DNA from 2 places in the Alcanivorax xiamenensis genome. Region 2 is predicted to be linked to the other one. Evidence: predicted binding sites of a transcription regulator. Region 2 holds the regulator's gene; the other holds the start of a gene.
The links. The regulator sigma-54, encoded in region 2, starts transcription at its own class of promoters, with help from an activator protein. The targets are predictions, from matches to a motif close to TGGCACNNNNNTTGCTNT.
Positions count from the first base shown of each region.

Region 1: A6D6_RS16280 (formate/nitrite transporter family protein) is a predicted target of sigma-54. The motif match lies at 10,781-10,798, and genes of this name have one in related genera.

Region 1 is NZ_AQPF01000034.1:26,425-41,768, reverse strand. It holds gene A6D6_RS16335 (class I SAM-dependent rRNA methyltransferase) at 1-1,113, opposite strand, end outside; gene A6D6_RS16330 (DEAD/DEAH box helicase) at 1,144-2,502, opposite strand; gene A6D6_RS16325 (lipopolysaccharide kinase InaA family protein) at 2,726-3,454, shown strand; gene A6D6_RS16320 (MFS transporter) at 3,817-5,037, shown strand; gene A6D6_RS16315 (VOC family protein) at 5,058-5,465, opposite strand; gene A6D6_RS16310 (methylated-DNA--[protein]-cysteine S-methyltransferase) at 5,702-6,202, opposite strand; gene alkA (DNA-3-methyladenine glycosylase 2) at 6,199-7,647, opposite strand; gene gcvA (transcriptional regulator GcvA) at 7,823-8,716, shown strand; gene A6D6_RS16295 (methylated-DNA--[protein]-cysteine S-methyltransferase) at 8,717-9,226, opposite strand; gene A6D6_RS16290 (glutathione binding-like protein) at 9,223-9,636, opposite strand; gene A6D6_RS21750 (thioredoxin domain-containing protein) at 9,633-9,728, opposite strand; gene A6D6_RS16285 (DedA family protein) at 10,023-10,574, opposite strand; gene A6D6_RS16280 (formate/nitrite transporter family protein) at 10,870-11,679, shown strand; gene A6D6_RS16275 (bifunctional protein-serine/threonine kinase/phosphatase) at 11,738-13,468, shown strand; gene A6D6_RS16270 (TetR/AcrR family transcriptional regulator) at 13,456-14,088, opposite strand; gene A6D6_RS16265 (efflux RND transporter periplasmic adaptor subunit) at 14,238-15,344, shown strand, end outside.
Region 2 is NZ_AQPF01000002.1:139,023-154,366, reverse strand. It holds gene A6D6_RS02265 (carbon-nitrogen hydrolase family protein) at 1-644, shown strand, start outside; gene tldD (metalloprotease TldD) at 631-2,076, shown strand; gene A6D6_RS02255 (cyclic nucleotide-binding domain-containing protein) at 2,138-2,605, shown strand; gene A6D6_RS02250 (MFS transporter) at 2,610-3,788, shown strand; gene yjgA (ribosome biogenesis factor YjgA) at 3,886-4,425, opposite strand; gene pmbA (metalloprotease PmbA) at 4,492-5,847, shown strand; gene A6D6_RS02235 (BPSS1780 family membrane protein) at 5,910-6,839, shown strand; gene A6D6_RS02230 (molecular chaperone HscC) at 6,945-8,630, shown strand; gene A6D6_RS02225 (RDD family protein) at 8,630-9,943, shown strand; gene A6D6_RS02220 (HPr family phosphocarrier protein) at 10,090-10,359, opposite strand; gene rapZ (RNase adapter RapZ) at 10,356-11,210, opposite strand; gene ptsN (PTS IIA-like nitrogen regulatory protein PtsN) at 11,283-11,756, opposite strand; gene hpf (ribosome hibernation-promoting factor, HPF/YfiA family) at 11,765-12,064, opposite strand; gene A6D6_RS02200 (RNA polymerase factor sigma-54) at 12,133-13,599, opposite strand; gene lptB (LPS export ABC transporter ATP-binding protein) at 13,935-14,660, opposite strand; gene lptA (lipopolysaccharide transport periplasmic protein LptA) at 14,663-15,316, opposite strand; gene lptC (LPS export ABC transporter periplasmic protein LptC) at 15,291-15,344, opposite strand, start outside.

The DNA.
Region 1 (15,344 bases), on a different contig from region 2:
TTCGTAGCCGATCACCTGTAGACGCCGATCGATGTGGCGGGCGCTGGCGCGCACCACATCCAGCAGCTTCTCCGCCGGCAGCAGCATGGAACAGGACGCTGAGACAAAGTAACCGCCAGGTTTCACCAACCGCACCGCCAGCTCATTGATGGCATGATAACCGGCCAGACCGTTCTTGAAATCCTTGCGACGCTTGATGAAAGCCGGCGGATCCAGCACCACCAGATCGAACTTTTCGCCGTCGCTCACCAGTTGCTTCATGGCCATGGTGGCATCGCCTTCCAGAGTGCGCATTTTTTCCGCCACGCCGTTGCGCTCCGCGTTGGCGTGCACGAAGTCCAGCGCCGTGGTGGAGCTGTCCACGCAAGTCACTTCCTCGGCTCCGGCCACCGCCGCCTGCACGCCCCAGCCACCACAATAGGAAAACACATCCAGTACCCGGGCTCCCTTCGCCAGCGGCGCCATCCGTGCCCGGGCGGCACGGTGATCGAAAAACCAGCCGGTTTTCTGCCCTTCTTCCAGCGGCGCCTGAAAGTCCACGCCATTCTCCCGCAGTGATAAGACCGCCGGCAATTGACCCTTCTCCGCCCGCACATAAATAGGCAGGTCCTCCAGCGCGCGCACGCTGGCGTCGTTTTTGACAACGATACAGGCCGGATCCAGCACCGCGTCCAGGGCTTCCACCACACGTTGCAGATACGCTTCCATGCCGGCGGTGCCGCATTGCACCACCAGAGTGTCGCCGAAACGGTCCACCACCAGGCCGGGCAGACCATCAGCCTCGCCGTAAATCAATCGATAAAAGGGCTCATCGAACAGGGTCTCGCGCATCGCCAGGGCTTCAGCAATGCGCTTCTTGAAGAAACTCTTACTGGGTTCCTGACGGGCATCACGGCTGTACAAGCGCGCGGCGATCAGGGAATTGGGACTCAGCAACGCCCTGCCCAACACCTTGCCACGATGGTCTTCCACCATGCAGGCGCCACCGGCGGGCAGACTTTTCAGCGGTTGCTCGCGGGTATCGATTTCATTGGCGTAAATCCATTCGTGCCCGGCCTTGAGCCGGCGTTCCTCGTTTTTCTTCAACCGGATCACCGGGGTCGATTCACTCATGACAGCACCTTACAGACAATGGACCGGAAATCAGTCTTGCGAACGGGGTTTGCGCTTGAGGGTGGCGTGGCCGCCCTTGAGTTCCTGGGCAGCGGGTTTTACCGTACGGCGAGCACCGGCGCTTTTCTTCGCGCCTTTCGCCGCTTTCGCTCCTTTCACGCCGCTTTTGGCGGCGGCCTTGCGCTTCAGCTTTTTGCTTTTGCTGCCCACCGCACGACCATCGGCGCGCCGTTTCTTCGGCCCCTGATAGTGCGCCCTGAGGGGCTCGATGATACGAAACTCGAACTGCTGGCCGAGATAACGCTGGATGCTCGCCATCAGATTCCATTCGCTGGCGCTCACCAACGACACCGCCAGCCCCTCGCCACCAAGCCGGCCAGTGCGGCCAATACGATGGACATAATCGTCACCGCTGCGCGGCATGTCGAAGTTGATCACCAGATCGAGACCGGACACATCCAGGCCCCGGGCGGCCACATCGGTGGCCACCAGGATATCCACATCGCCATTGCGTAACCGGTCCATGGCCTGCTTGCGTTCTTTCTGCGCTTTTTCGCCGTGCAGCACATAAACCTTGTTGCGTGCGGTGGCGCGCAACACCCCGCCGAGGCGATCCGCCTGCACCCGGGTATTGGTGAACACCATGGCCTTGGCATAGGTTTCATGGGCCAGCAGCCATTGTGTCAGGCGCTCCTTGTGCGCCGCGTCGTCGGCGGTAATCACCTGCTGGCGAATGCCGTGGTGGATTTCACGGACGGTGTGCAACGCCAGAACCCGGGGTTCACGCAGCACGCCGCGCACCAGGCGCTCCATGTTGGCGTCCCCCGGGGTGGCGGAGAACAGCCAGGTATGACGCTGTTCCGGACAGGCCGCGGCCAGACGGCTGACATCCTCGCCAAAGCCCAGATCAAGCATGCGGTCGGCTTCGTCGATCACCAGCACCGCCAGATCCGCCAAAGCCAGATTGCCCGCTTCCAGATGTTCCAACAGGCGCCCTGGCGTACCCACCAGAATTTCCGGGTTCTTGCGAATGCGGGCCGCCTGGACTTTGAAATCCTCACCGCCGGTAACCACCTCGGACTGGATGAAGGTGAACCCCGCCAGCGCCTGCACCTGTTTCCGCAACTGGCTGGCCAGTTCCCGGGTGGGGGATAGAATCAGGGCCCGAGTGCCGGACAGCGGCTTGGGTTCCAGCAGCAGATGCTGCAGCAAAGGCAGCGCGAAGGCCGCGGTCTTGCCACTACCGGTGCGGGCGGTGACACGCAGGTCGTGTCCGGCCAGCGCCTGCGGAATCGCCTCGCGCTGCACTTCCGTGGGCGTCTCCATAGAGCACGCCTCTATCCCTTTAAGCAGGCGCTCATGCAGCCCTAATTCGGCGAACCCCGTCATGCCATTCTCTCCTCGTATCGTTACCCGCCCGCGAGCGGTCGGGCCAAGAGGCGTAGTGTAACGGATTTGCGCCCGCTTTAAGGGGGTTTTGCCGCGTCCGGGAGTACACCTCCCGCCGACGCCGGATTTTCCCGGTGGTCGGCGCTACAATGAGCGGGATTGGCGAGCCCCGACCCCCTCGGGGCATGACGAAGGCTTGTGTATAGAGGGAACCGGCATAGCCATGAGGTGGTGGGTCAAAAGCGCTCCGGAGCAGACCGGTTTTGATGGTCTGGACGCAGTGTTTCAACTCCAGGGGCAAGTGGTCTCCGACGGCCCCATGGGAGATGTGGTGCGCCTGCGCCGTGGCGAGCGAACCTTCTTCGTCAAACGGTACCGCAACGGCGGCGGCCATCTGCACAACTGGGTGGGCACACCGCGAGTACAACGGGAATGGCGCAACCTGGACCTGTTCCGCCAGTGGGGGCTGCCGGTACCGGACGTGGTTGGCGCCGGTTTCCGCCGCCGGCGGGGTCGTTTTCATCAGGGGGCCCTGATCACCGTGGGTATCCCCGACAGCACCGATCTGGCCACCCTGGCCCGTTCAGGCGCCGGCTGCCTGAGGGACCCGGCCTGGGTGGCCACGGTGGCCGATCAGGTCGCCGACGGCCTGCGTGTCATGCACGACCACGGCTTCTGTCACGGCGACATGAAGTGGCGCAACATACTGGTCAGCGGTAACCCACCCAGAGTGTTCTTCATCGATTGCCCCGCCGGTCGCTTCTGGTCCGGCCCGTTTCTGCGTTACCGCGTGATCAAGGATCTCGCCTGCCTGGACAAAGTCGCCAAGCACACCCTCAGCCGGACACAACGCCTGCGCTTTTATCTGCGCTACAGCGGCCGCCCCCGGCTCAATGACGCGGACCGCCGCCGAATCCGCAAGGTGCTACGGTTCTTCCAGGGGCGGGAATAAGCGCCATTCGCAGCGAAAAAGACAGCTTCCCACAGACAGAACCACGGAGTCACCGTGGGAAGCGGCCTTGGCCACGAATGCCCCGGGCGGTTGGCCATTCGCTTGCAAGCAAGCTTCCCACAGCGGCCTCGTAGCAACCTCCGGTTTCATGTCTCCAAGGGCCGATGGTCCGTGGCCGGCGCCCCTTTTCGCCCCTCGATTCATCGACCATCAAACCAACCAGTATGCCCGCCACCGCCAGTTGGGCTACACTCAAAGACCATCAATATGGCAAGCACCTTGATCCGTTCGCCCTGGCCGCGGACGACGACCGGGGTGCTGATCGAGCACGAATAACAACATCAGACCATTCCGAGGCCACCATGCCGTTTTTCCGCCGCCGCCCGCCCTTCGCCTTGATGGTGATTAACGGGGCTTTATGCACTATCGCCATCCTGGTATTCGCGCGCCTCAGCTATGGCCTGGTGCTGCCAGCCATGCGCGACGGGCTGGGCCTGAGCAACGCTCAGGCGGCGAACCTGAGCACGGTGAACGCCCTCGGTTATCTGCTGCTGGTGATGGTGGCCGGCGTGTTCGCCGCGCGTTTCGGCGGCAAGACTTCGGTGGTACTCGGACTCATGCTGGTGACCGGCGGCTTCTTCGGCCTCGCCCACGCCAGTGACTTCGTGCCGATCCTGCTGTTGATGCTGGTATTGGGCATGGGCACGGCCTTCGGCTACACCCCTTTGATCTCGCTGCTGGCCAACACTTTCCCGCACCGACGTGGCGCGGTGATCGGCTTCGCCAACAGCGGCGTGGGATTGGGCATGCTGCTGGTTGGCCTGATCGTACCGGCCATGACCGAACGCAGCGCCGAACAGGGGTGGCGCGATGTCTGGCTGCTGTTCGCCTCCGGCGGGCTGGCGGTGCTGGTCATGTCAGTGCTGATTCTGCGTAATCCACAGGACCATGCGAGTACGGCCAGACCCAAGCTTCGCGCCAAGGATCTGCCGGTGTTCCGCAATCCCCATGTGATCACGGTGGGGCTGGTGTACGGCGTACAGGGCCTTACTTATATCGTGCAGACCACGTTCATGTACAGCTACGCCCTGGAGTCGGGCGTGCCGGCGCTGACCACCGGTCATCTGGTGTCGATGATGGGCATCATGTCGGTGTTCACCGGTCCGCTGTGGGGTGGCCTGGCCGACCGGCTGGGCTATTCCAACAGTCTGGTGCTGGCGATGACATTGTCGCTGGTGGGTACCGCCCTGCCGGTACTGTGGCCGATACAACCCATGTTCGTTGCCCATTTCCTGATTCTGGGCCTGTGCATCTCCGGCCTGTTCACCTCCATCCTGGCCGCTTCCACGGAAACCGTGGCGCCCCATCAGGCCGCCGTGGCGGTGAGTTTCGTCACCCTGTTCTATGCCGTCGGCCAGTTGATCGGCCCCGCCGCCGCCTCGCTGATCATTGAATGGAGCGGCGGCTTTCGAGCCACTTTCGCCGCCACCTCGGTGGTGTTGGCCCTTGGTGTCTACCTGGGCCACCGCAGCCGCCGTTACCAGCGGCCCGCCCGGGAAACCTGTGCCGGACTGGCCGACTGACTCCGGTCACCTGGATCCGGTTATTCGCCGGGGATCGCCGACGGGTCCATCCAGAACGCTTCCCAGACATGGCCGTCCGGGTCCGCCAGGTTGCGGTTGTACATGAACCCCAGATCCTGGACCGGATTGATATCGGCGGTGCCGCCATGGGCGGCGGCGGCGTCGTTCATCGCGTCCACTTCCTCATGACTATCAAGGCTGAGCGCCAGCATCACTTCACTGGCGGTGGCGGGCGGAATCGGCCGTTGAGTGAAAGTGCGCCACTTGTCATGGGTGAGCAACATGACGTGAATCGACTCACTCCAGACCATGCATGCGGCGGTGTCGTCGGTGAAGTGCGGATTGTTCTCGAAACCAAGCGCGGTATAAAACGCCATGGACGCCTGCAGATCCGTGACGGGCAGATTGACAAAAATCATCCTGGACATAATCGGAACCTCTCAAGGTGGTGATCGAAAAGACGGCCAGCGCCGCCGTTTCCCGCTAGTCGTACCACGTCCCCGGATTTCGACAAAAGAGTCCAATCGTTACCCAAGCGGTTCTTCACGATGCTTTCGTGGTCCACCACGAGCGCTGTATTCGCGAGCAAGCTCGGCTCCCACAAAGCGGGCCACGAAGCCGCTGTGGGAGCCGAGCTTGCTCGCGAATCAACCTGCAGCCGTGGTCAATCGAACAGGGTGCCGTTATCCGGTCCGCCGCCTTCCAGTGCCAACAGTCGGGCTTTGCGGTCGACACCGCCGGCATAGCCGGTCAGGCTGCCGTTCGCACCCAGCACCCGGTGGCAGGGAATGATCACCGAGCAGGGGTTGCGGCCCACGGCGGCCCCCACCGCCCGTACCGCCCGGGGCCGCCCGAGCCGGTGCGCCAATTCGCCATAGGTGGTGGTGTCACCGCAGCGGATTTCCCCCAGGGCCCGCCAGACTTGGCGCTGAAACTCGGTCCCGCGCGGCGCCAGCGGCAAATCAAAATCGTGTCGCTCTCCCTGGAAATAGGCACGCACCTGATCGGCGGCGTTCAACAGCAACGGATGCGCCGGATTGTGCCGCCAGGGTCGCGGGTCGGGATGGTATTTCTGTCCTTCGAACCAGGCGCCCACCAGCGCGTCGTCTTCCGCCGCCAGCAACAAGGCGCCCAGGTATGTGGGTAAAGCGTGATACTCGATCATGGGGTCTTGTTCTCCTGGCCGCTAAACCAAAGATGCATCACCGCATAAGCGCGCCACGGACGCCAGGCCTCCGCCCGCCGTCTCACTGTCACCGCTGAAGTTTCCCCCAACGCCTTGAGCACGCCAAGGTCGGCGGCGGGAAAGGCATCCGGCCAGGACAGCGCCCGCATCGCCAGATACTGGGCGGTCCAGTCACCGATGCCAGGCAGGGCCTTGAGCTGGGTCAGGGTGCGCTCCACATCCGCCGCCGGCGACAGCAGCATGGGATCCTCGGCGCAGGCAGTGGCCAGCGCCTGGATCGCTTTCACCCGGGCCCGGATGATGCCCAGCAACCCCAGCGTCTCCGCCTCGGCGGCGGCCACCACGGCGGCTTCCGGGAAGGTAGTGGTGAGATCCTCGAACGGCGTGTCCAGCGGCTCTCCCAGTGATGCCGCCACCCGGCCGGCCAGGGTGCGCGCCGCCTTGACCGTGATCTGCTGCCCCAGCACCGCGCGCACCGCTGCTTCGAAGCCATCAAAAGCGCCGGGCACCCGCAGCCCCGGCCGTGCCGCCGCCAACGGCCCCAGCCGTTCCGCCACCAGCGACGGTTGGGCATCCAGATCGAACAGTCGGCGCAAGCGCACCAACACTTCCGGCACCACCGGTGCCAGGGATTCGGAAAGGGTCACCGTGAGCCCGTTACGCGGCCCCGGCGCCACGGCCAGCCAGCCACGATGCACCCGGTCGCCGCGCCGGATCAGTGCGGTGCGCCGGTATTGCCCCTGCTCCATGCCTTCCACTCCGGGGATCGCCCGGGCGGCAAGAAAATCGCGCAACGCTTCCCAATCAAAAGGCGGCCGATAGCTCAAATGAAAGACCAATTCACCGTCGCCGGGGCGGCGTCTCGACGCGGCCCGTCGCCATGTGGAGGGCGGCTGGCCATAGCGTCCCCGGAACAGAGTGTTGAAACGCCGCAGACTGTTGAAGCCGGCGGCCAGCGCCACTTCGGTGATGGTCAGACCGGTGTCGCGCAACAGGCGCCGGGCCAACAGCAGGCGCCGGGTTTGCGCGTATTCCACCGGTGCCACGCCGAATTCGGCGTGGAACACCCGGCGCAAATGGCGATCGGTGACGCCGAGCCGTTCGGCCAGAGCCGCCAGCGATTCCGTATCGCCCGCGCCGAGGTCCAGATATTCCGCCGCCTGTCTGGCCAGGCGCCGGTTCGCGTCGACACTGGCATCGCCCGGGGCCAACTCCGGCCGGCAACGAAGACAAGGACGATAGCCCTCGGATTCCGCCGCCGCCGCACTGGCGAAAAAGCGACAGTTCTCTCGCTTGGGCAGACGCGCCGGACACACCGGCCGACAGTACACGCCGGTGGAGGACACCGCCACGAAAAAGCGCCCGTCGAAACGAACATCGCGGGTACGCAGAGCCTGATAACACTGATCATCGTCAATCCACATGGCATCGATCATACCCCGCCGCAGCGTCCGCTACTCGCCCTTTTCGGACCTCGAGATTTTTGTTTTTTATTCAGAAAAACTAAATTCCAAAATGACACCAAAAGAGAGAAACTCTCTTTTTTGAAAGAACAGCAATCCAATTTTTCTCAAGCATTCCACATAGGCAAACTAAATCATGAGTGCGGTTCTGCCGTTACTGGCCCTACGCGCCTTTACTGAAATTGGACGCCATGGCAGCGTCAAGCGCGCCGCCGGGGTGATGGGGGTTACGCCCGGCGCGGTCAGTCAGCAACTGAAACAGCTCGAAGAGCGGATCGGGGCCCCTCTGTTTATCCGAACCCGCCAGGGCATGCAGCTCACCGAAGCCGGCGAACAGGTTTATCCCGCCCTGCTCCAGGCCTTCGAACAGATCGAACGCAGCCTGGGCAGCCTGGAAGCCCGGAACGCCCGGCAAACACTGACCGTGAGCACCACGCCGTCCTTTGCCGCCTCCTGGCTGGTGCCCCGTCTCGGCCGCTTCACCGAGCGTCACCCGGATATCGATGTTCGCGTGGAGGCCTCATCCGATCTGATCCACTTTCAGCGCGACCGGGTGGACGTGGCGATCCGTCACGGCCTGGGCGATTACCCCGGGCTGGCATGCCAGCGCCTGATGGCGTCGGTGCTGGTGCCGGTGGCCAGCCCCGCCCTGTTGGCCCGGGGACCACTGATCCAGGAACCCGCCGACTGTCTGGCCTTCCCATTACTGCAAAACAGCAACCGGGCGGACTGGGTGCTGTGGCTGAAAGCACTGGGGGTGAGCGAACCGACCCACGCCGACCGGGGGCCCGCATTCAATGACGAGCTGCTGCTGATCCGGGCGGCGGAGGCCGGGCAGGGTCTCGCTTTGATCCGGGATGTGCATGCCCGGGCGGAAATCGATGCCGGCCGGCTGGTGCTGGCTCTGGATCAGCCCTGGCCATCGGACTTCGCCTATTATCTGGTGTGGCCTGCTTCCGTGCAGGAAAAACCGGCCATGACACTCTTCAGAGAATGGCTGGAGCAGGAGGCGTCGTACGGTGAGGTTTGATCACAACAAGCTCCGCTGTGGCAACGCTCGCTCCAGCTCAAGCAAAGCCAACTTGCGTTCGATTCCGCCAGCGTAGCCGGTAAGACTGCCGTCGGCGCCAATCACCCGATGACAAGGGACGATAATGGCGATCGGATTGACGGCATTGGCACGGCCAATAGCCCGCGCCGAAGTGGGCCGGGACAACCGCGTTGCCAGCTCGCCATAAGAGATGGTGGTGCCATAGGGCACCCGCCGCAAATGACGCCAGGCCTCTTGCAGAAAAGCGTTGCCGTGGGGCGCCAGTGGCAGGTCGAAATCCGTCAGTTGCTCAGCGAAATAAGCGTCCAGCTGCTCCGCCACGTGACGGACGGCCGCCGCGTCCTGAACATAGGACAGGCCGCGCCAGTGCACGCTGGCCGGATGGTGTTGCCCATCAACGAACTCCAGGCGCACCAGAGCACCCTGCTCATCAACCAGGGCGATCATCGACCCCAGCGGCGTGGTTAGCACATCAGCCCTGTACGTCATACCTGGTCACCCTGGAGCCTGTTCTTGATATTGAATAAGGGGCACGGCCCGGTGGCCGGCGCGGGCAACATCACGCCACGCCGCACCGCCGGCCGCCGCGCCACGGCGTCATGCCAGCGTGTTAAATGACGATGGCGCTCAAATCCAAACCCGCAAATCACGGCGATGTGCGTCCAACCCAAAGTGACGATATCGGCGATGGAGTAGTTGTCGCCAGCAAGGAAGGCCCGGCTGCTCAAATGCCGGTCCAGTGTGGCGAAAGCTTCCTCGCTCAAGCTTCGGTAACGATCAACAACATCGCGCGACAGGGTCGGCGCGAACAACTCGAAATACACACGCTGCCCCAGTATCCGCCCCATGCTGGCGGAATGAAACTGCAACCACTTGATCGCTTCCCAACGCGCCGTCAACGGCTCCCACGGCAGGCGCCCGGCTTTTTCGCCAGATACAACAGGATCGCCGAAGACTCGAAAAGCGTCACCCCGGTCTGATCATCGCGCATGACGGGAATCCGGCCATGAGGGTTCATCAACAGAAAAGGCGATGGGGGAGGAATCCGTGAACACAGTGATCATGGGCCAACCTCGCTTATCTGTCAGGAAAGTCAGAGTCGCAAGGTAGCCAGGACACGGGCCCGGGAAAAACGATATGTGCTGAGCTCAGGATATAGAAAGGCTAAAGCGGTCCGTAGGCCACGGATATCCCACCGTTGCGCCGATTCACTGCCAAAGCAGCTTCCCACAGAGAGAATGCTACGGGGCCGCTGTGGGAAGCTGCCTTGGCAGCGAATCGTGTCTCAGCGGGGTGCACGGAAATGGCGCCACAGCCACATCAGCACACCGATCAGCAACAGCGCCCCCAACACATAAAATTCATAACGCTTCAGATGGCCAAGCAACCCTTCCAGCAAGGTACCGAAATGGAAGGCGGCGCCGCCCAGCGCCGTTGCCCAGATCGCGGCGCCCAGAGCGTTGAAAAACAGATAGCGGCGCGGCGGATAACCAGACAGGCCAATCACCACCGGCATCACCGTACGCAGACCATAGACGAAACGGAAACCGAGCACCCACAGATCCGGATGGCGCCGCACCAGCCCCAGGGCTTTTTCCCCCGCTGCTTCCCAGCGCGCCTTACGTCGCAACAACCGCCGGCCATGATGGCGCCCGAGCAGAAACCAGAGCTGATCGCCGCAAAAAGCACCGGCGAAAGCAGTGAATATCACCAGATCCAGACGCAGATAGTCATGGAACGCCAGGAACCCCGCCAGCACCAGTATTGTCTCGCCTTCCAGGAAGGTCCCCACGAACAGGGCGGGATAGCCGAAGTGTTCCAGGAATTGTTGAAGCATGGCGAAGACCGGCGGGAGGAAGCCGGCAGCCTAACCCGATTGCCCACATCGCACAATGAATGACATGCCTTCCGGAAAAGCACCAAAACGGACCGAACCTGACGCACCACAATGGCGCCATACTTTCGGACCGGACCTGGGGCACCACTACCATCAAAACAACAAATCCCTTTTACATCAAATAGTTAACAATTTCCCCGCTCTCCTGGTGCGGTTCTTGCTGATCCTTTCCATAGCAATAGAACGACGCTTTTAAAGGCTTTCCGCAAACATCGATGATCCAGAGAGTGCGACCATGTCTTACCTAGTACCTTCCGAGTTCGTGACAAAAATGGTGGATGCCGGTGAATCGAAGATTTACATGGCGACCCGCGACACTTTGATCCGTGCCTACATGGCCGGCGCCATCCTCGCCCTGGCGGCGGCCATGGCGGTAACCATCACGGTACAAACCGGCAACCCCCTGATCGGGGCCCTGCTGTTTCCCGTCGGCTTCTGCATGCTCTATCTGATGGGATTCGACCTTCTCACCGGTGTCTTCATGCTGACGCCGCTGGCGTTGCTGGATCGGCGGCCGGGGGTGACCACCAACCGCGTGCTGAAGAACTGGGGGCTGGTATTCCTCGGCAATTTCGCCGGCGCGCTGACGGTGGCGTTCATGATGTCGTTCATTCTGACCTACGGTTTCAACACCGAGCCGGGGGCGGTGGGCGAAAAGCTGGCGGCCATTGGTGAGTCCCGTACTCTGGGCTATGCCGAATATGGCCTGGCCGGTTGGATCACCATTTTCATTCGCGGCATGCTGTGCAACTGGATGGTGTCCATGGGCGTGGTCGGCGCCATGGTTTCCACCACCGTATCCGGCAAGGTGATCGCCATGTGGATGCCGATTTTCCTGTTCTTCTACATGGGCTTCGAGCACTCGGTGGTGAACATGTTCCTGTTCCCCTGTGCCATGCTGATGGGCGGTGATTTCTCGGTGGCGGACTATTTTATCTGGAATGAGATCCCCACCGCGCTGGGCAACCTGGTGGGTGGTCTCGCCTTCACCGGTCTGACTCTCTACACCACCCACGTGCGCACCGCGCCGAAACGGTCCCTGTAATCCAGGGAACAACAACCGACAGGACCGCGCCCCGGCATCGGACGGGGCGCTCATCGCCATGCCTTCCTCTCTCAAGGTGTCCCTGGGACAGTATTCCGACAAGGGCCGCAAACCGGCCAATCAGGATTTCCACGGCGCCCTGATCCCCGAGGGGCCACCGCTGGTCAACAAGGGACTGGCCCTGGCGCTGGCCGATGGCATTGGCAGCAGCAACGTCAGCCATATCGCCGCGGAAACCGCGGTCAGCGGCTTCCTAGAAGACTACTTCAGCACTCCGGAAACCTGGTCGGTACGGCAATCCGCGCAACGGGTGATCAACGCCACCAACGCCTGGCTGCACGCGCAGACCCGCCAAAGCCAGTACCGCTATGATCTGGACCGGGGCTATGTGTGCACCTTCACCGCCCTGGTGATCAAAGGCGACAGCGCCCATTGCTTCCATCTGGGCGATGCCCGCCTGTATCGGCTGAGTAACGGAGTCCTGGAACAGCTGACCGAAGATCACCGGTTATGGGTGTCACGGGAGCAGAGCTACCTGAGCCGGGCCTTGGGCATGAACGCCCGCGCGGAAATCGATCATCTCAGCGTACCGGTGACGGAAGGGGACTGGTTCGTGCTGGCCACCGACGGCGTCCACGAACACCTGGATGCCGACACCCTGACCCGCACTCTGGCCTCGCAAACCGATCCACAACAGGCGGCGAAAACCCTGGTGGCGCTGGCTTACGAGCATGGCAGCGAGGACAATCTGACGGTGCAGGTGCTGCGTATCGACCGGTTGCCGCAAGCAGAGCCCTCCGCCGTATCCGGCCGTCTGGATGATCTGCCGCTCCCGCCGGAGCTGCGTGTCCGCATGGAATTCGACGGCTACCGCATCCTGCGGGAGTTGCACGCGAGCAGCCGCAGCCACGTCTATCTGGCGGAGGATCTGGACAGTGGCGCCACCGTGGTACTGAAAACCCCGGCCATCGACCGCGCCAATGATCGTGCCTTTCTGGAGCGGTTCATGATGGAGGAATGGATCGCCCACCGCATCGACCATCCCCATGTTCTCAAGGCGCCGCCACGGCAACGGCAACGTCGTTACCTGTATACGGTGACGGACTATGTGGAGGGGGAAACCCTGACGCAGTGGATGCGTGACCACCCCAACCCGGCTCTGGAAACGGTTCGGGAGTTGGTGGAACAGATCGCCCGCGCACTGTACGCCTTCCATCGGCGCGAGATTCTGCACCAGGACCTGCGCCCCGAAAACGTGATGATCGACGCCAACGGCACCGTCACCCTGATCGACTTCGGCGCCGCCCGCGTGGCCGGGCTGGCCGAGCTGGCCCCGCCCCGGGACCGGGAAGCGCCGCAAGGTACCCTGCCCTACATGGCGCCGGAATACTTTCTCGGAGAACCGGGCGATACCGCCTCCGATCTGTTTTCCCTCGGTGTCATCACCTATCAACTGCTGACCGGAGATTTGCCCTACGGTACCGCCGTGTCCCAGTGCCGGACCCGGTCCGCACAGAACCGGCTCCGCTATCGCAGCGCCTTACGCGATGATCGCGATCTGCCATCCTGGGTGGACGGAGCACTGCGCAAGGCGGTGCATCCGCATCCGGACAAACGTTACCGGGAGCTATCGGAATTTATCCACGACTTGCGCCACCCCAATCCGGGGCTCACGCACCCAATCCGACCGCCGTTGATGGACCGCCATCCGGTGCGTTTCTGGCAAAGTGTCAGTGCCGTGCTGGCACTGCTGGTGGCGCTGCTCGCCGTGCGTCTCTATGGCGCGTAAGCGCGCAGGAACATGGCCACCGCCTCGGAGATATGGGCTTCGGCGTCCTCCGCCGTCAGCGGTACGCCACAACCGATCAATACCTTCATTTCATGGCAGCCCTTGATAAGGGAAAAGAAGTGATCGGCGGCACGATCCGGCGCCGCCACCCGCAATAAGCCGCGCCGATCCAGCTCCGCCAGCAGCCGCTCCATGTCCAGCAAGGTTCGTTGCGGGCCCACCTCGAAGAACAGCCGGGCCATGGTCTGGTCCTGGCCGGCCTGAGCCGCCATCAGGCGCATCAGATTGACCGCGTCCTCCTGGGTCACCAGCTCATGGAAGGAGCGGGCGATGCGCAGCAACACCTGTTCCACCGACTGGCTCTGATCGAAATGAAAGATCGGCAAGGGCATCTGCCCCTGGCATTTGATCTCCACCGCGGCGGCGAACAGCGCTTCCTTGTCCTTGAAGTGGCTGTAGACGGTGAGCTTGGACACACCGGCGGCGGCGGCGATGGCATCCATGCTGGTGCCGGAGTAGCCCTGTCCCAGGAACAAGGTAGTGGCGGCGGACAGGATGGCGTCGCGTTTGGCGGGGTCTTTGGGGCGGCCCGGGCCGCTGCGAGTCGGATTGTTCGACATGATCTCAACAAATGATGGACTGGCGAGTTCACTAATTTTACTATACCGGCGAGTTTACCATTCAACCGACAAAATAACGACGTTGTTGTTGCTGCTATCCGCAGGCGCTCTTTCCCGCCCGGGAGTACCAACAAGGGATAAGGTGTTCCATGACTTGCCGCAACCGATCCACATCGCACTTACCCACTCATCGCGTGGGCGCTTCCGGCCTGCCCCTGCTGTTTCTCGTCGCCCTGTTCGCCAGCGCGCTCAGCGGCTGCAGCGGTGATGCCGCCACCACCGAGCACACCATCAGCACTGCTCTGGTGGTCCAGCCGAACAGCACTCATACCGGCCATGACAGCTTCGCCGGCGAGGTCCGCGCCCGCTACGAGCCTGATCTGGCGTTCCAGGTCGGCGGCAAGGTGATCGAGCGTCTGGTGGAAGTCGGGGACCGGGTGGAGAAGGGTCAGTCACTGGCCCGCATCGACCCCCGTGACGTGCGCCTGCAACTGGATGCCGCCCGCGCCCGGGTGGCCGCCGCCAAGGCCGACCATGATCTGGCGCGCAGTGAGCAGAAACGGTATCAGACCCTGCTGGAACGCAAGGTGATCAGCCAGTCGCAGTACGATTCAGTCAGCAGCCAGCTCGAAGCCGCCGCGGCACAATTGCGCCAGGCCCGCGCCGATCTGGAAGTAGCCCGCAATCAGGCCGGTTACGCCGAACTGCGTGCGCCCCGGAACGGGGTCATCATGAGCCGTCAGGTCGAGGTCGGGCAGGTGGTGGCGGCCGGCCAGACCGTGTTCACGCTGGCCGCCGATGGCGACCGCGAGGTCCTGATCCATCTGCCGGAAAACCGCGTCAATCAGGTTTCTCTCCAGCAGGACGTGAAGGTGGAGCTGTGGTCGCGACCCGGTGAGCACTATGACGGCCGGGTCCGCGAGATCGCCCCGTCCGCCGACCCGCAATTGCGCACCTACGCGGCGCGCGTGGCTTTCACCAGCGACGACGTGCCCGCCGATCTGGGGCAAAGCGCCCGGGCATTCTTCCCTCAGGGCGACACTCGCATGAGCATCCCGTTGAGCGCACTCACCGCCGAAGCGGACGCCCCTTATGTCTGGAAGGTGAACCCGGCGGACCAGACTCTGGTGAAAGCGCCGGTTCGCATCGGACCCTACCAGGAAGACCAAGTGCCAGTGCTTGCTGGCCTGGAAACCGATGATTGGATCGTCGCCGCCGGCACCCAGCTGTTTCGCGAAGGCCAGACCGTGAAACCG
Region 2 (15,344 bases):
ATCAGGCGCGGCGGTATCAATTGTATCTGGTGGCCGGCAGTCTACCGGCGCGTTACCGCCCGGACGGCAGTGAAGTGCCGGCACCGCGGGTGCGCACCCGCAGCGTGTTGCTGGATCCGGAGGGCGAGGTGCTCGCCGGTTACGACAAGCTGCACCTTTTCGATGTGGATGTGCAGGACAGCCAGGGACGGTATCGGGAGTCGGCGGTATTCGAGCCCGGCGATGCCGTGGTCACCGCGCCAGCGGCCGGTCTGACCCTGGGCATGGCGATCTGTTACGACCTGCGCTTCCCGCTTCTGGCCCGTGCCCTGGTGGCACGCGGCGCCGAATTATTGATTTACCCCAGTGCGTTCACCGCCACCACCGGTGCCGCGCACTGGGAATTGCTGATGCGCGCTTGCGCGGTGCAAAACGGTTGCTACGTGCTGGGCGCTAATCAATGCGGACAACACAGCGAGAAACGGGCGAGTTTTGGTCATTCCATGCTGGTGGACCCATGGGGTAGGGTGGTCGCCCAGGCTGGCGGCGAGCCTTCGGTGGTTCTCGGTGACGTGGACCGCGCGACCCTTACGCAGGTGCGTTCCGCGTTGCCGGTGCACCAGCATCAACGATTCACAGTGGACAGTTTCTATGATCTCCGATGAGCGCTTTACTCTGGCGGCGGATATTCTGCTGACGCCGGCGGAGCTGGCCCCGGACCAGTTGCAGACCCTGTTGGGCGGCAAGCTGGCCGGACAGGCGGATTACGCCGACATCTACTTTCAGCACAGCCGTCATGAGGCTTGGGTGCTGGAGGACGGGCTGGTACGCGACGCCAGTTTCAACCTGGAGCGTGGTGCTGGCGTGCGTATCGTCAGTGGCGATAAAACCGGCTTCGCCTATAGCGACGACATTTCCCTGGATACTCTGACCCAGGCGGGCAACGCCGCCGCCGCGATAGGACGCCAAGGCAGCAGCAAGGCGGTGCGTGTGCAAGGCGGCCGGGCCATGCCTGAACGTTACGCACCGCTGGATCCGTTGCCGGTATGGAGCAGTGAACGCAAGGTGGCGGTATTGCAGGAGATGGATCGGCTGGCGCGGTCGCTGGACCCGGCGGTGAAGGAAGTCACGGTCAGTCTCAGCGGTGTTCAGGATGTGATTCTGGTGGCCGCCACCGATGGCACCCTGGCTGCCGATGTCCGGCCGCTGGTACGTTTCAATATTTCCGTGATTGCCGAGCGCAACGGCCGGCGCGAACGGGGCAGCGCCGGCGGCGGTGGCCGGGTGTCCTACCAATGGCTGGAACAGGACGGTCGTATGGCGTCCTGGACTCGTGACGCGGTACGGCAGGCGCTGGTCAATTTGGAAGCGGCGCCGGCGCCGGCTGGCGCCATGCCGGTGGTGCTGGGTCCTGGCTGGCCCGGAGTGTTGCTGCACGAGGCGGTGGGGCACGGTTTGGAAGGGGATTTCAACCGTAAGGGAACGTCCATGTTCGCCAGCCAAATGGGACAAAAAGTGGCGTCGGATCTGTGTACGGTGGTGGATGATGGTACTTTGCCGGATCGCCGCGGCTCGCTCACCGTGGACGACGAAGGCACGCCCAGCGGCTATAACGTACTGATCGAGAAAGGGGTGCTCACCGGCTACATGCAGGATAAAACCAACGCCCGTCTGATGGGTGTGGCGCCCACCGGCAACGGCCGCCGGGAATCCTACGCTCATCTGCCGATGCCGCGCATGACCAACACCTATATGCTGCCGGGTGAATCCGATCCCGAGGAAATACTGGCCAGCCTGGACCGCGGCATTTACGCGGTGAACTTCGGCGGCGGTCAGGTGGACATCACTTCCGGCCGGTTTGTGTTCTCCACCAGCGAGGCGTACCTGGTGGAAAAAGGAAAAATCGTTTGCCCGGTGAAGGGGGCCACGTTGATTGGCAGTGGCGCGGAGGTCATGAGCCGGATTTCCATGGTGGGCAACGATCTGGCTCTGGACACGGGCATCGGCGTTTGTGGCAAGGAGGGCCAGTCGGTGCCGGTGGGCGTGGGGCAGCCGACCTTGCGGGTGGACTCCCTGACGGTCGGCGGGACCGCCTGAGAGAAAAAACGAGGGGGAAGCCCGTCCGGGCTGGTGGAGTTGTATTGCAGGGAGGACGGGAATGCGGAGCATTCCGTTGTCGCAATTGCTGTCTCATATGCGGCTGTTCGATGGTCTGGAAGCCGAAGAACTGGCCGTGGTGGAAAAACTGGTGTTCGTGAATCGGGTCAAGGCGGGGGAAACCGCCTGCCGGGAAGGAGATCACAGCGACTTTGTCTGCTTCGTCGCCAGCGGTCATCTCGACATCATCAAGCATCACGCGGAGCAGGGCGAGGTGGTCATCGCACGGCTCAAGCCCGGTGATTCGCTGGGTGAGATGGCCCTGGTGGATCAACAACCCCGCTCCGCCACCGTGCGGGCGGTGGAGAACGCCGCTTTGGTGGTGCTGACCCGCAAAGGGTTTGAACAACTGCGCCGCCGCCGCCCCCGGGCGGCGGCGGTGGTCATGGAGAACATCGCCTTGGTGCTGTGCACTCATCTGCGTCAGACCTCGTCCCGGCTGGCGCGCTTCATGCCGCCATTGGGTTAGGAGCGTGCTGAATACCCTGCAGGCGCGGCGTTTGCCGTTACCGTTGTTTCTCATCGCCCTGTTGCTGATCGCGCTGAATCTGCGCGTGGGCATCGTCGTGATCGGGCCCCTGGCCAATGGCATGGGGGAAGACCTGGCGCTCAGTGGTGGTGCTTTGGGACTACTGACCACGTTGCCGTTGCTGTGCTTTGGCGTGCTGTCGATCTTCTCGCCTCGTTTCGCCGAGCGCTGGGGGCTGGAGACGGTGCTGCTGACCGCGCTGTGGCTGCTGTTCCTGGGGTTGGTGTTGCGGCTGTTCGGCAGCTACTTCTGGCTGCTGGCGGGCACGGTGTTACTGGGTGCCGCCATCGCGGTGATGAATGTGCTGATTCCGAGCCTGGTGCGCGGCCGGTTTCCCCACAAAGTGGCGGCGCTGACCGCGCTCTATTCGGTCACCATGACTCTGGGGGCGGCTTCCGCCGCTGGCATGGCGGTGCCGATACGGGATGCCTTCGGCGGCGACTGGCGTTATCCATTGGCGGGCTGCGCTCTGGTGGCCCTGGCCGGTGGTATCGGCTGGTGCTTCATGCTGCCATACCGGACTCCCGCCGCATCCGGCAAAGCGCCGTCATTGGGATTGTGGCGCAATCCCCGCGCCTGGGTGTTCAGTGTCTTCTTCGGTTTGCAAAGCCTGTTGTATTACAGCCTCACCGCGTGGCTGGCGACGGTGTTCGTCGATGCCGGCATGAGCGAGGCCCGGGCGGGGGAACTGCTGACGCTGTTCAATCTGTCCGGCATGCCCGCCAATTTTTGCGCGCCGCTGTTTTTTGCCCGGATGCCTAACCGGCGTCTGGCCATGATGTTATTACACGTGCCGCTGCTGATCAGTGTCCCGGCGTTGATGATCGCGCCAACCAGCCAGCCGGTACTGTGGGTGGTGCTGCTCGGCCTCGGGCAAGGTTCGATGATCAGTACCGGTTTGACGCTGATTGCCCTGCGTGGCGCGGATGCCCGGGCCGCTGCTGGCCTTTCGGGATTGTGCCAGTCCGTCGGCTATCTGCTGGCGGCCCTGGGGCCGGTGACCCTGGGACTGCTTCATGATGCCGCCGGTAACTGGCGAATACCGCTGGCGCTGTTGTCGGCCTTGCTGCTGGTGCAGTTTATTGCCGGTGTGCTGTCCGCTGACGGCGATCCGATCGGCTAGCGTTGGCCTCAACCGTTCGCTGCCAAGGCAGCTTCCCACAAAAGTAGCTACGCAGCCGCTGTGGGAAGCTGCCTTGGCAGCGAATCAGTGTAGCCAATCAATACAAAGGCGCGTTTCTTTCCAGATCGTTGAGCACGCCGAGAAAGCGCTTGCGCTCGCGCTTGAAGCGTTCACGTTGCTCCTGTTCAGCGGCGCCGGGATCGTCCAGGCGAGCCTTGATCAGATTGCGCGCCTGATTACGCAGGGCCTGACGATCCGCCTGCGGATAGAACTCAAGAATTTGCTGAATCACAGGCTCCACTTCCTTGGCTGAAGCGGCGGTCACGATCCGTTCGGTCCACTGCTGCAGGCGCTGCTGGCGTAACGGATCCTTGAGCGCGGCCAGGGCGGAGAGAATGGCATCGGTTTCGGCATCGCGAATCAAACGTCCGACGTACAGGGCGTGGCGGCGTTGAGCGTCGGCATTGGTGATGCGGCGGGCTTCTTCCAGCGCCCGCCGCAATGGATCGTTGAGCGGCAGCCGCGCCTGTTGCGCCGGTTTCAACGCCATGATGTCCAGCCCGGTCTGCTGCAGGTCCGTCATTTCCTGTTTGAGCTGCGTTTTGCTGGGAGGTAAGGGCTCGTTATACTCGGTCATTGTTTATGGGAGCCGGTCCGCCACGACACGAACGCTCCGCCATCAAGCTGAAGGAAACCCTAGTTTATGTCCGATCACCCCCGTCCGTCAGCCGATCTCGGCCCAAACCAGCTGAATGCGGCCAAGGACACCGTGGCTTTTGTACTGGAAGAAGCGCGCCGGCAGGGCGCCAGCAATGCGGAAGTCGGCTTGTCCCTGTCCCAGGGGTTGTCGGTGGATGTGCGCCTTGGCGAGGTGGAAACAGTCGAGTTCCACCGTGACCGGGGTGTCTCGGTGACGGTGTACTTCGGCCAGCGCAAGGGGCAGGCCAGCACTTCGGATGACCGCCGCGAAAGCCTCCGCGACGCGGTACGCGCGGCCTGCGCCATTGCCCGTCATACCGAGGAGGATCCTCATGCCGGGATCGCCGATGCCGGTTTGTTGGCGCCGCGGGTGCCGGATCTGGACCTGTATCATCCCTGGGCGCTGACCACCGACCAGGCCATTGAACAGGCTCAGCAGTGTGAGGCGGTGGCTCGCGACGACGCGCGTATCGTCAATTCAGAGGGCGCTTCGCTCAATACCGGCGCCAGCTTGTATGTATTGGGGACCAGCGCGGGCTTTCTGGAAGGGTTCGCCGGCACCCATCACAGCCGCAGCTGCGCGGTGGTGGCTCAGGACGAGGCCGGCATGCAGCGGCAATTCTGGTACGATAGCGGCCGCCGGGCGGAGTTGCTGGCAAGCCCGGAGCAAGTGGGGGCAAAGGCCCGTGAGCGCACGCTGGCCCGTCTGGGAGCCGATGTGCCCGCCACCGGGGAATTCCCGCTGCTGTTCTCTCCGGAAATGGCCAGTGGCCTGATCAGCCATTTAATTGGCGCTATCAGCGGAGGCTCGCTGTATCGGCGCGCCTCTTTTCTGTGTGACGCGCTCGGTTCCCGGGTGCTGCCGGAAGGATTCCGTTTGGGAGAACGGCCGTTGATGCCGGCGGGTAATGGTTCCACCCCCTTCGACGGCGACGGTCTGCCCACCCGGGATCAGGATTTCATCGAGGACGGTGAGCTTAAAGGCTATGCGCTGGGGCTGTATGCGGCCCGCCGGCTGGGAATGTCACCTACCGGTAACGGAGGAGGAGTACATAACGTCATTCTGAGCGACACCGGGGAAAGCCGGGAAGCCTTGTTGCGCCGTTTGGGAACGGGAATTCTGATCACCGAGGTGATGGGACAAGGTGTGAACCTCGTCACAGGAGACTATTCTCGTGGCGCCGCGGGTTTTTGGGTGGAAAACGGTGTTATACAGAGACCACTGCAAGAGTTTACTATTGCCGGAAATCTGAAGGACATGTTCGGAGGTATTCTGGGCAGTGGCACGGATGTGGATCGAAGGGGGAATATCCACTGTGGTTCGTTACTGTTGTCGCCCATGAAAGTTGCCGGGCGCTAGTTTTTCGTCTTTCAGAATGACTATTGACTGTTTGGCTTAACCAAGGACAAGGAGCATACATTATGGAATCCAATAATCCATACCAGGGACCCAGCGCGGACGTGCTGGTGACACAGGCGGGATCGGGAACGGTAGGGCAGGCACGGAAGCGGCCGGTGGGGAACGGCGGCGCCTGGTGGGCGCAGGCTTGGGGGATCGTGAGTCAGAACAAGCTGATGTGGGCACTGGCCACCTTTGTCTTCATGCTGATTTTCATGGCCATTGGTCTGATTACCGCGTTCATTCCGTTTATCGGCACGTTCATTCCCACCCTGTTCGCGCCGGTATTCATCGTCGGTTTGTATTTCATTGCCCACAGGGTACTTGAGCAAAACACGTTTTCCTTCGGCGATCTTTTCGTCGGCTTTTCCAATCAGACCGGGCCGCTGTTCATGGCCGGTCTGGCGCAGATCGTGGCGATGCTGGTCTTCGTTGTTTTGATTGGCATTCTTGGCGCACTGTTCTATGGCAGTGAACTGATGATGATGTTCAGTTCCTTCTCCGACCCCTACGCCGCGCCCATGATGAACCCGGCCTTTGGCTTCGCCAAGATGATTCTGTTCGGCCTGGTCTCTCTGTTGTTGATCATCCCCTACATGGCGGCGATCTGGTTCCAGGTGCCTTTGGTGTTCTTCGGGCACCGCAATGCGTTCGCGGCCATGGTGGAAAGCTTCACCGCGGTATTCCGCAACTTTTTGCCCCTGCTGTGGTACGGCATCATCGGCTTCCTGATTTTCCTGGTGCTGGGTATCGCGGTGGCGATTATTGTCGGAGTGATTACCGGAGTGCTCGGACAAGGCGTGATCAGCGGTATCCTGATGTTCGTCTTTGGTGTGGTGATGCTGTTGGTGATGTTGGTACTGATGGCGCTGTATTCCGCCACCATCTACTGTTCGTTCCGCGATATCTTCGAACTGGGCGAAGCCACGCCGCGGCAGCCTGACGCTGTCTGATTCGCTCTGCATGACATTGCCCGGTGCTGGCCACCGGGATTCTCGCCGGGCGGTTTGATACCGCCCGGCGTTCGTTTGAGGCCGTGAATGGCGAAAGGAGCAGCCATGGCGATCGTCGGAATTGATCTGGGTACCACCAACAGCGCCTGCGGTGTGTGGACCGGACAAGGCGTGGAGTTGATATCCAATCGGCTGGGGGACGTGCTGACACCGTCCGTGGTGGGCGTGGATGCCAGTGGAGAGATCATGGTTGGTCGCACCGCCCGTCAGCGGCTGATTCATCATAGCGACCGAACGGTGGCCGCGTTCAAACGCCTCATGGGCACCGACCACAAGGTGACTCTCGGCAATCAGCGTTTCAGTGCGACGGAGCTGTCTTCCCTGGTATTGCGTTCGCTCAAGGAAGACGCCGAGGCGCACTTGGGGGAGCCGGTGACGGAAGCAGTGATCAGTGTGCCGGCCTATTTCAACGACAATCAGCGCCACGCCACCAAACAGGCGGCGGAGCTGGCGGGGTTGACGGTGCGACGGCTGATCAATGAGCCCACCGCCGCGGCCATGGCCTATGGCCTGCACGAGAAGCAGGAAGGCCTGTTTTTGATTCTCGACCTGGGCGGCGGCACTTTCGATGTATCGTTGCTGGAATTCTTCGATGGTGTGATGGAAGTGCACGCCAGCGCCGGTGACAACTTTCTCGGCGGAGAGGATTTCGTCGATGCCATGATCGACGATGTGCTGGCCCGGCATGAACTGAGTCGGGACAGCCTGCCCGCCAGTGTCATGCAGAATCTGTATTTGCAGATGGAAGGCGCCAAGCGCCGGCTGGGTAATACCCAGACGCTCACTCTCAAGCTGGGGGACCGGGAAGTGATTCATGAGGTCACGCCGGAATGGTTCGCCGGTGTGGTCACGCCACTGCTGCTGAGGGTGAAGCACCCGATTGAGCGGGCGTTGCGTGATGCCAGTCTGCACCCGGACAAGGTGGATGATGTGGTCCTGGTGGGCGGGTCCACCCGCCTGGCCCTGTTCCGCTCCACCGTCGGCAAGATGTTCGGCCGGCTGCCATCCTGTCATCTGGACCCGGATACGGTCGTGGCGATGGGGGCGGCTATTCAGGCCGGTCTGCTGGAGCGGGGAGAGGGCCTGGATGACGTGGTGCTTACCGATGTCTGCCCCTACACGCTCGGCACGGGGGTGGTCAACGAGGACAACCCCAAGCTGGGGGATTACTTTCTGCCGATCATCGAACGCAATAGCGTGGTACCGATCAGCGTCGAGCGGCAGTTGTCCACCGCATCCGACAACCAGACCAAGATGAAGATTCTCATCTATCAAGGCGAAAATCGTCTGGTGGAGAAGAATGTCTACCTGGGAGAGTTGGGCGTCGCCGTGCCGAAAGGACCACGAGGACAGGAAAGCGTGACCGTCCGCTACAGCTACGACATGAATGGTCTTCTGGAGGTGGACGTGAAAGTTGAATCCACCGGCAAGACCTATTATCAGTTGATCGAACATACGCCCGGAGCCTTGAGCGAGGACGACAAGGCGAGATCCCTGGAACGTCTGGCCGCCTTGAAGTTCCACCCTCGAGACGGTGAGGAGAACCGGGCGCTGCTGGCCCGTGGCGAGCGGCTTTATGAGTCCAGCCTCGGGGAGCGCAGGGAGTGGGTCGCCGACTTGATGGGCCGATTCGAGCAGGTGCTGGATCGGCAGAATCCGCTGGACATTGCCCGGGCTCAAAAGAAGTTCAGGGAGGCCTTGGACAGTCTGGAAGGTGAGGACTGGTTCTGATGGATCCCTGGCATGTCCTGGGGCTCGAGGCCACCGGGGATACCCGGGCGATCAAGCGTGCCTACGCGCGCTTGCTGAAAAGTACGCGCCCGGATGAGCATCCACGGCAATTCCAGGCTTTGCACGCCGCCTACAAACGTGCCCTGAGCCTTGCCGAGCAACATGCCCGTGCCGCTGATGCGGGGCCGGAAACGGCAACCGGGGAGCAAGCGGAAAGGAAGCCCGTTGCCACCGCCGCCGAGACTCTGCCGCCTTCGCCAGAGAGGCCGGAATGGCCAGCGTCGGTGGTTCCAGATGATCCGCTGGTGGCACCGGAGGAATCCGAGCCGGCGTTCCTGGATCAGCCTCCCCCGCCGGCGCGGGACCCGGAGCCGGCCTGGACCGCGGCACGGGAGCTGGAAGAACGGGAGCCGGAAGAAGACGAGCGGCTGGCGGCCAGTCGTGAGCACGAACGGCTGCTGATTCAGTGCCAGGCTCTTCTGGACCGGGAGGGGCAGCCGGCGGCGGAAACGGAATGGCGTTTTCTGGCCAGCAATCCCTGGATGTTGGACAGCGCCTTTCATCATGGTTTGGGCGATGCCCTGATGGCCCGGCTGGTGGAGCGGTCGCGGCAGCAAGAGGGCACACCTCCTCTGGATGCGGCCACTCTCGGTTATTTGAACAGCCTGTTCGATTGGGAGGGGCGTCGTGGTTTGTTGGCGGCCCGTTTTGGTGATGCCGCCATGGAGCGGGTGTTGGCGCCCCTGGACGCGAGCTCTTCCGGCGACCAGGCGTTATTGCGGGGGCTGCGTGGCGGCAAGGAGACGGTGCCGCCGGCGCGTCAGGCAAACGCCGAGCCGAAACCCGAAACCCTTTATTTCACCGGCATGACCTTACGCATGGTCGCCCTCGTCATCGACCTGCTGGTCCTGGCGGCGCTTCTGGTCATGCCGATATGGGTGGTGAGCATCATGGTGGCGGATTTCAACGGAACAGGTGGTGATATCCGTATTGAGTCGTTCATGAGCTTCTTTCTGGTGCTCGTCGTGCCGGCCTATTTGCTGATGGCGCTGGTAATGGAGGCCGGGCCCAGGCAGGCGACGCCGGGGAAACGGATGCTCGGGCTCAGGGTGACGAATCGGGAGTTTCAGCGGCTGCCCTTCCTGCACAATTTATGGCGGGTCATAGCGTTCGTGGTGGTCAATGCGCTGACCAGCAAGGTGGTGATCCTGGTGAACCTGTTCCTGAAAGGATACCTTCTGCACGATCGCGTCAGCCGCAGTTATGTCATCAACTGGGCGCGCAGTCAGAGGGAGGAGAAAGACGCGAAATGACGTCCTGTTCGCTGCCAAGGCAGCTTCCCACAGCAACTCCGTCGCGCTCTCTGTGGGAAGCTGCCTTGGCAGCGAATACAGCGCGATTTCATATCTCCAAGACCAATAGATGGCACGCCACTGGTCTGTGGACCGCTCCCGCGAACTTATTCCGCTTCGTCAAAGCGGCGGGCGAACAGGTCGGTCAGTTCCTCCATGGCCGGCTGTTCATCATCGCCGTCCACCCGCACCGTGAGGCTGGTGCCCTTGGCGGCGCCGAGGGTGAGCAGGCCCATGATGCTCTTGGCATCGATCCGGCGTTCGTTATGAAGCACTTGAATGGTGCAGCTGTAACGTGACGCCACACTGACCACCTTGGCGGCGGCGCGCGCATGCAGCCCCAGTTTGTTGATGATGGTGAGTTCCTTCTCGATCATCCCTCCAACTCCCGGTGCCGCACATGCAAGGGAATGGCTTTATTGCGCAGGCGCTGGGCCAGCTGTTCGGCCAGATACACGGAGCGATGGCGGCCACCGGTGCAGCCGATGGCAACGGTAACGTAACTGCGGTCGTTGGCGGCGTAGCTGGGCAGCCAGCGAACCAGGAACTGGAAAATATCGTCGATCAAATCTTCGGTTTCCTGATGAGATTGCAGGAAGGCCGCCACCTCGTCGTCGCGACCGGTCAGAGCGCGCAGATCACCGTGCCAGTGGGGATTGGGCAGCATGCGCACGTCATAGACCAAATCGGCGTCGTTGGGTAAGCCATTCTTAAAACCGAACGACTGGATCAGCAACGAGAGGCGGACATTGCGGCCGGCGACCCGCTGACGGATCTGGTTGCGCAGGGAATGGACATCCAGGGTGCTGGTGTCGATCACCAGGTCCGCGCGCATACGGATGTCGGCGAGCAGTTCGGCTTCATAGGCGATGGCGTCGGCCAGGGTGCGATCATCGCCGCTGAGCGGGTGGGGGCGGCGAGTGGCGCTGAAGCGTTTGAGCAGGGTGCCGTGATCGGCGTCGAGAAAGATGATTTCCGTTTCCACCTGCAGCTTGCGTAACTCCGCCAGGGTGGAGGGGAACGCCAGCAGTTGTCTCGGCAGGTTGCGGGCATCGACCCCGACGGCGACCCGCTCCAGTACCCGGTCTTCATCATCCAACTGCCCGGCCAGTTGCGGCAGCAGACCCAATGGCAGATTGTCCACGCAATAATAGCCATGGTCTTCCAGTGCCTGTAGGGCTGTGGTTTTACCGGATCCGGACCGGCCGCTGAGAATGGTCAGTTTCATGGCGATTGCCGCTTTCTTCCCCCAAAAGACGCCCGGGCCGGGGAAAACCGGCCGCGCGGGCCCTGTCGTAGCTTATGAAGCCAGGCGCAATTCGGCCTCGGACTCCACGGCGGTAATGTAAAGCTGGTGATCGTCCATTGCCTGGCGCAGTTCACGCCGATAATCCTCGTCGTTGAACAGGTTGGCCAGGTGGCTCAGGGTCTTGAGGTGCTGCTCGGGATTTTGTTCAGGCACCAGCAGAACGAACACCAGATCCACCGGTCGGCCGTCCACGGCATCGAAGTCCACCGGTTCGGCCAGTTTCAGCAGCAGGCCCACCGCCTGCTCGCAGCGTCCGAGTCGGCAGTGGGGAATGGCGATACCTTCACCGATACCGGTGGAGCCCAGGCGCTCCCGGGCCACCAGTGCATCGAACACCTCCTGGGCTCCGAGGTCGCCGCAACTGGCCGCGGCCAGTTCGGCAACCTGATCCAGAAGACGTTTTTTGCTACCCACCTCGATACCGTTATGGGTGCGGTCCTCGGTGAGGAGTTCTCGTACTCGCATAGATCCGCTTAGTGACCGTGCTTGCGGCTCACGGTCTTCTCCTTGTGTTTGAGAATCTGACGATCCAGCTTGCTGGTCAGGGCATCAATAGCCGCGTACATGTCACCAGCCTCGGCGGTGGCGAAGACTTCGGCGCCGGAAATGTGGATGGTGGATTCCGCCTTGTGGGTCTTCGGCTCCGGAGACAGAATCACCTGAATACTGGTGATCTGGTCGAAGTGCCGTTCCAACTTGGAAAACTTGTCGTCCACATAGTCACGAAGGGCTTCGGTGATATCCAGGTGATGGCCACTGATGTTGATTTGCATAGCTGGCTCCTTTGCCTCGTTATTTAACCCTGGCCCCAGGCCCGGGTTACAAGCCGTTTCCCGCGTCGTCAAACCAGGCGTTTGCGAGCGCTGGAAGACGGGATTCGCATCGCCTCTCGATACTTGGCGACGGTCCGGCGCGCCACCTTGATCCCTTGCTCATTAAGCAAACTGGCCAGCTTATTGTCGCTGAGCGGCTTGCGAGGGTTCTCGGCGGCGACCAGCTTCTTAATGATGGCACGAATGGCGGTGGAAGAACATTCACCGCCGCCTTCCGTGTCCACGTGACTGGAAAAGAAATATTTAAGCTCGAACACCCCGCGGGGGGTGAGCATGAACTTCTGATTGGTGACCCGGCTGATGGTGGATTCGTGCATTTCCACCGCCTCGGCGATATCGGCCAGCACCAGCGGTTTCATGGCTTCCTCGCCATAGTGGAAGAAGTCCTGCTGCACCTCGACGATGCGGCGCGCCACCTTCAGCAAAGTGTCGTTACGGCTCTGCAGGCTTTTCAGGAACCAGCGTGCCTCCTGCATGCAGTTGCGCAGGTACTGGCCGTCCTCGCCCTCGGTGCGGCGGGCCAGACGGGCGTATTGGGCGTTCAGGTTGACCTTGGGCAGTACCTCCTCGTTCAGTTCCACCCGCCAGCCGCCACGGAAAGGGCGCACCACCACGTCGGGCACCGCGTATTCCGCCACTTCGCCGCCGATGTGTTCGCCCGGGGCGGGGTCCAGGGTGCGCAGCAGCGCCAGGGCATCGAGGAGTTCGCCTTCCGTCACCCCCATGGCCCGGCGTAGCCCGGCATAGTCGTGCTTCTCCAATAGCGTGAGGTGCTCAAGCAGGGCAGTGGCGGTGTCCAGGTGTGGCGTGTCGGCGGCCTGCTGTCGCAGTTGCACGCCCAGGCACTCGGCCAGGTCACGGCAGGCCACACCGACCGGGTCGAATTGTTGCAGCCGATGCAGGACCGCCACCACTTCGTCTTCCTCCACCGGATCATCGGCGTCGGCGATTTGCCGCTCGGCGGTGCCGATCACATCATCCAGGGGCAGGGACAGGTAGCCGCGGTGGTCGAGGGCGTCGATGAGGATACCGGCGATGACGCGGTCCCGGTCGCTCATCGGGCTGAGATTGAGTTGCCAGAGCAGATGGTCCTGCAGGGTGACCGGAGCGACGTGGCGCTGCTGCCAGGCGTCGGCGTCATCGTCTTCGCCGCTGCCCGAGCCGGAACCGGACTGCCCCACATAGAGGTCGTCCCATTCGCTGTCGCTCTCCACCGGCCCTTCCACCAGATCGTCCAGGGCCTGGTCCCGTTCGAGGTCCATTTCCTCCGCTTCCCAATCCTCGTCGGCGGGGGAGTCATCCTCGGTATAGGTTTCGCCTCCCTCCTCGAGTTCCAGCAGGGGGTTGGTTTCCACGGCCTGCTGGATTTCCTGGCGCAGGTCCAGCGTCGACAGCTGCAGCAAGCGAATCGCCTGTTGCAGCTGCGGCGTCATGGTGAGTTGCTGGCCGATCTGGAGTTGTAGACTCGGTTTCATACTGCCTTGGTGGTCTGGTGAATCGCCAAGGCGGCAGAATAGCAGCGTCTTTCAACGCTTAGCAATCCATTTAAGCAATATGTATGCCAATGTTGAAATTGCAATTGAAAAAGAGTAAGGAGAATCGTGGTTCCTTCCAGTATGAAGAGAGTCACTGGTGTCCCGCGATTGTGGGGGCGGCCGCCATGGATGGCGGCTCCAAATGCCGGGTGTTGCCGGAGGGCGATGCCGGATCAAGTCCGGCATGACATTTTCAGGTCTTGGACTTGGCGTGCCAGCGTGTTGCGTGTAAGCGTGCCAGCAATTTATGGGGCGCCAGCGGTTCTCCTGATAAGTCAAAGCCGGAAGTCCGCACCCAGATAGACGTCGCGGACCTGCTGGTTGCCGAGGATGGTCTGGGAATCGCCCTCGGCGATGATGTGGCCGGCGCTGCAGATATAGGCGGTATCACAGATATCCAGCGTTTCGCGCACGTTGTGGTCGGTGATCAGCACGCCGATGCCGCGATCCTTGAGGTGGCGGATAATGCCCTTGATGTCATTCACCGAGATCGGGTCCACCCCGGCGAACGGCTCATCCAGCAAAATGAACGCCGGGTCCGTGGCCAGGCCACGGGCGATTTCCGCCCGCCGCCGCTCACCGCCGGACAGGCTCATGCCCATGCTGTCGCGGATATGGGTAATGTGAAATTCCTCGAGCAGGTTGTTCAGTTCCTGCTCGCGCTCGGTTTTGCTCAGTTCCTTGCGGGTTTCGAGGATCGCCATGATGTTCTGCTCGACGGTCAGGCGGCGGAAGATGCTCGCCTCCTGGGGCAGATAGCCGATGCCACGCTTGGCGCGTCCGTGCATGGGCAGGTGGGTGATGTCCTCACCATTGATCTCGATGCGCCCGGCGTCCGCTTCCACCAGCCCGACGATCATATAGAAACAGGTAGTCTTGCCGGCACCGTTTGGGCCCAGCAGGCCGACGATCTGGCCCGCTTCCACCTCCAGGGAGACGTCCTCGATGACCCGGCGCCCCTTGTAGCTTTTGGCCAGTTGGCGGGCATTCAGTTTCGCCATGGTCAGGGGCTCTCCGTGTTGCTGGGGGGGCTCGCCGGCGTGGAGGCCGGGGTTTCGCTGGTGGGCGATTGGGTATTGTCATCGCCCTGATCCTGGCCGGTCTGCTTGCTTTGCGACGTTTCGTCGTCGCCATTCTGTGCCTGGGAGGCGTTCGTGGCCGGAATCACCAGCCGCACCCGTTTGTCGCCCTCGCTGCTGGCGTCCATGCGCCGGGAGTTGAGGTCGTATTCCACCCGTGCGCCCTCGAAGGTATTGCCCTGATGCTGCACATAGGCGTTGCCAGTGAGGATCAGGCGGCGGCGTTTGAGGTCGTAAACCAGCTTGTCGGCGTGGGCGTTCAGGTCCTTGCCTTCGCGCATGCGCACTGGACTGCCGGTGGCTTCCACTCGCACCAGTTGCTCATTCTCGGTGAACAGGCGCAAGACGTCGGCGTTGAGTTTGCGGTTGCCCTGAATCAGTTCGGCGTCGCCCCGGTATACGCCAGTGCCGGCGTCCCGTTCGAACACGGCCTGGTTGGCACTGACCTCCACCGGGCCTTCGGCGCCGGACTGGGCCACGGCCAGTGCCGGGACCAGGAGGGCGGCGGCCATGACCACGCGCAGGCGGCGCAGTGGGCCGTGCACCGGACCGTTAGGGCTTGGGTCCTTTGAATTCACTTACTACTCCTTGCTTGAGAGTCATGCG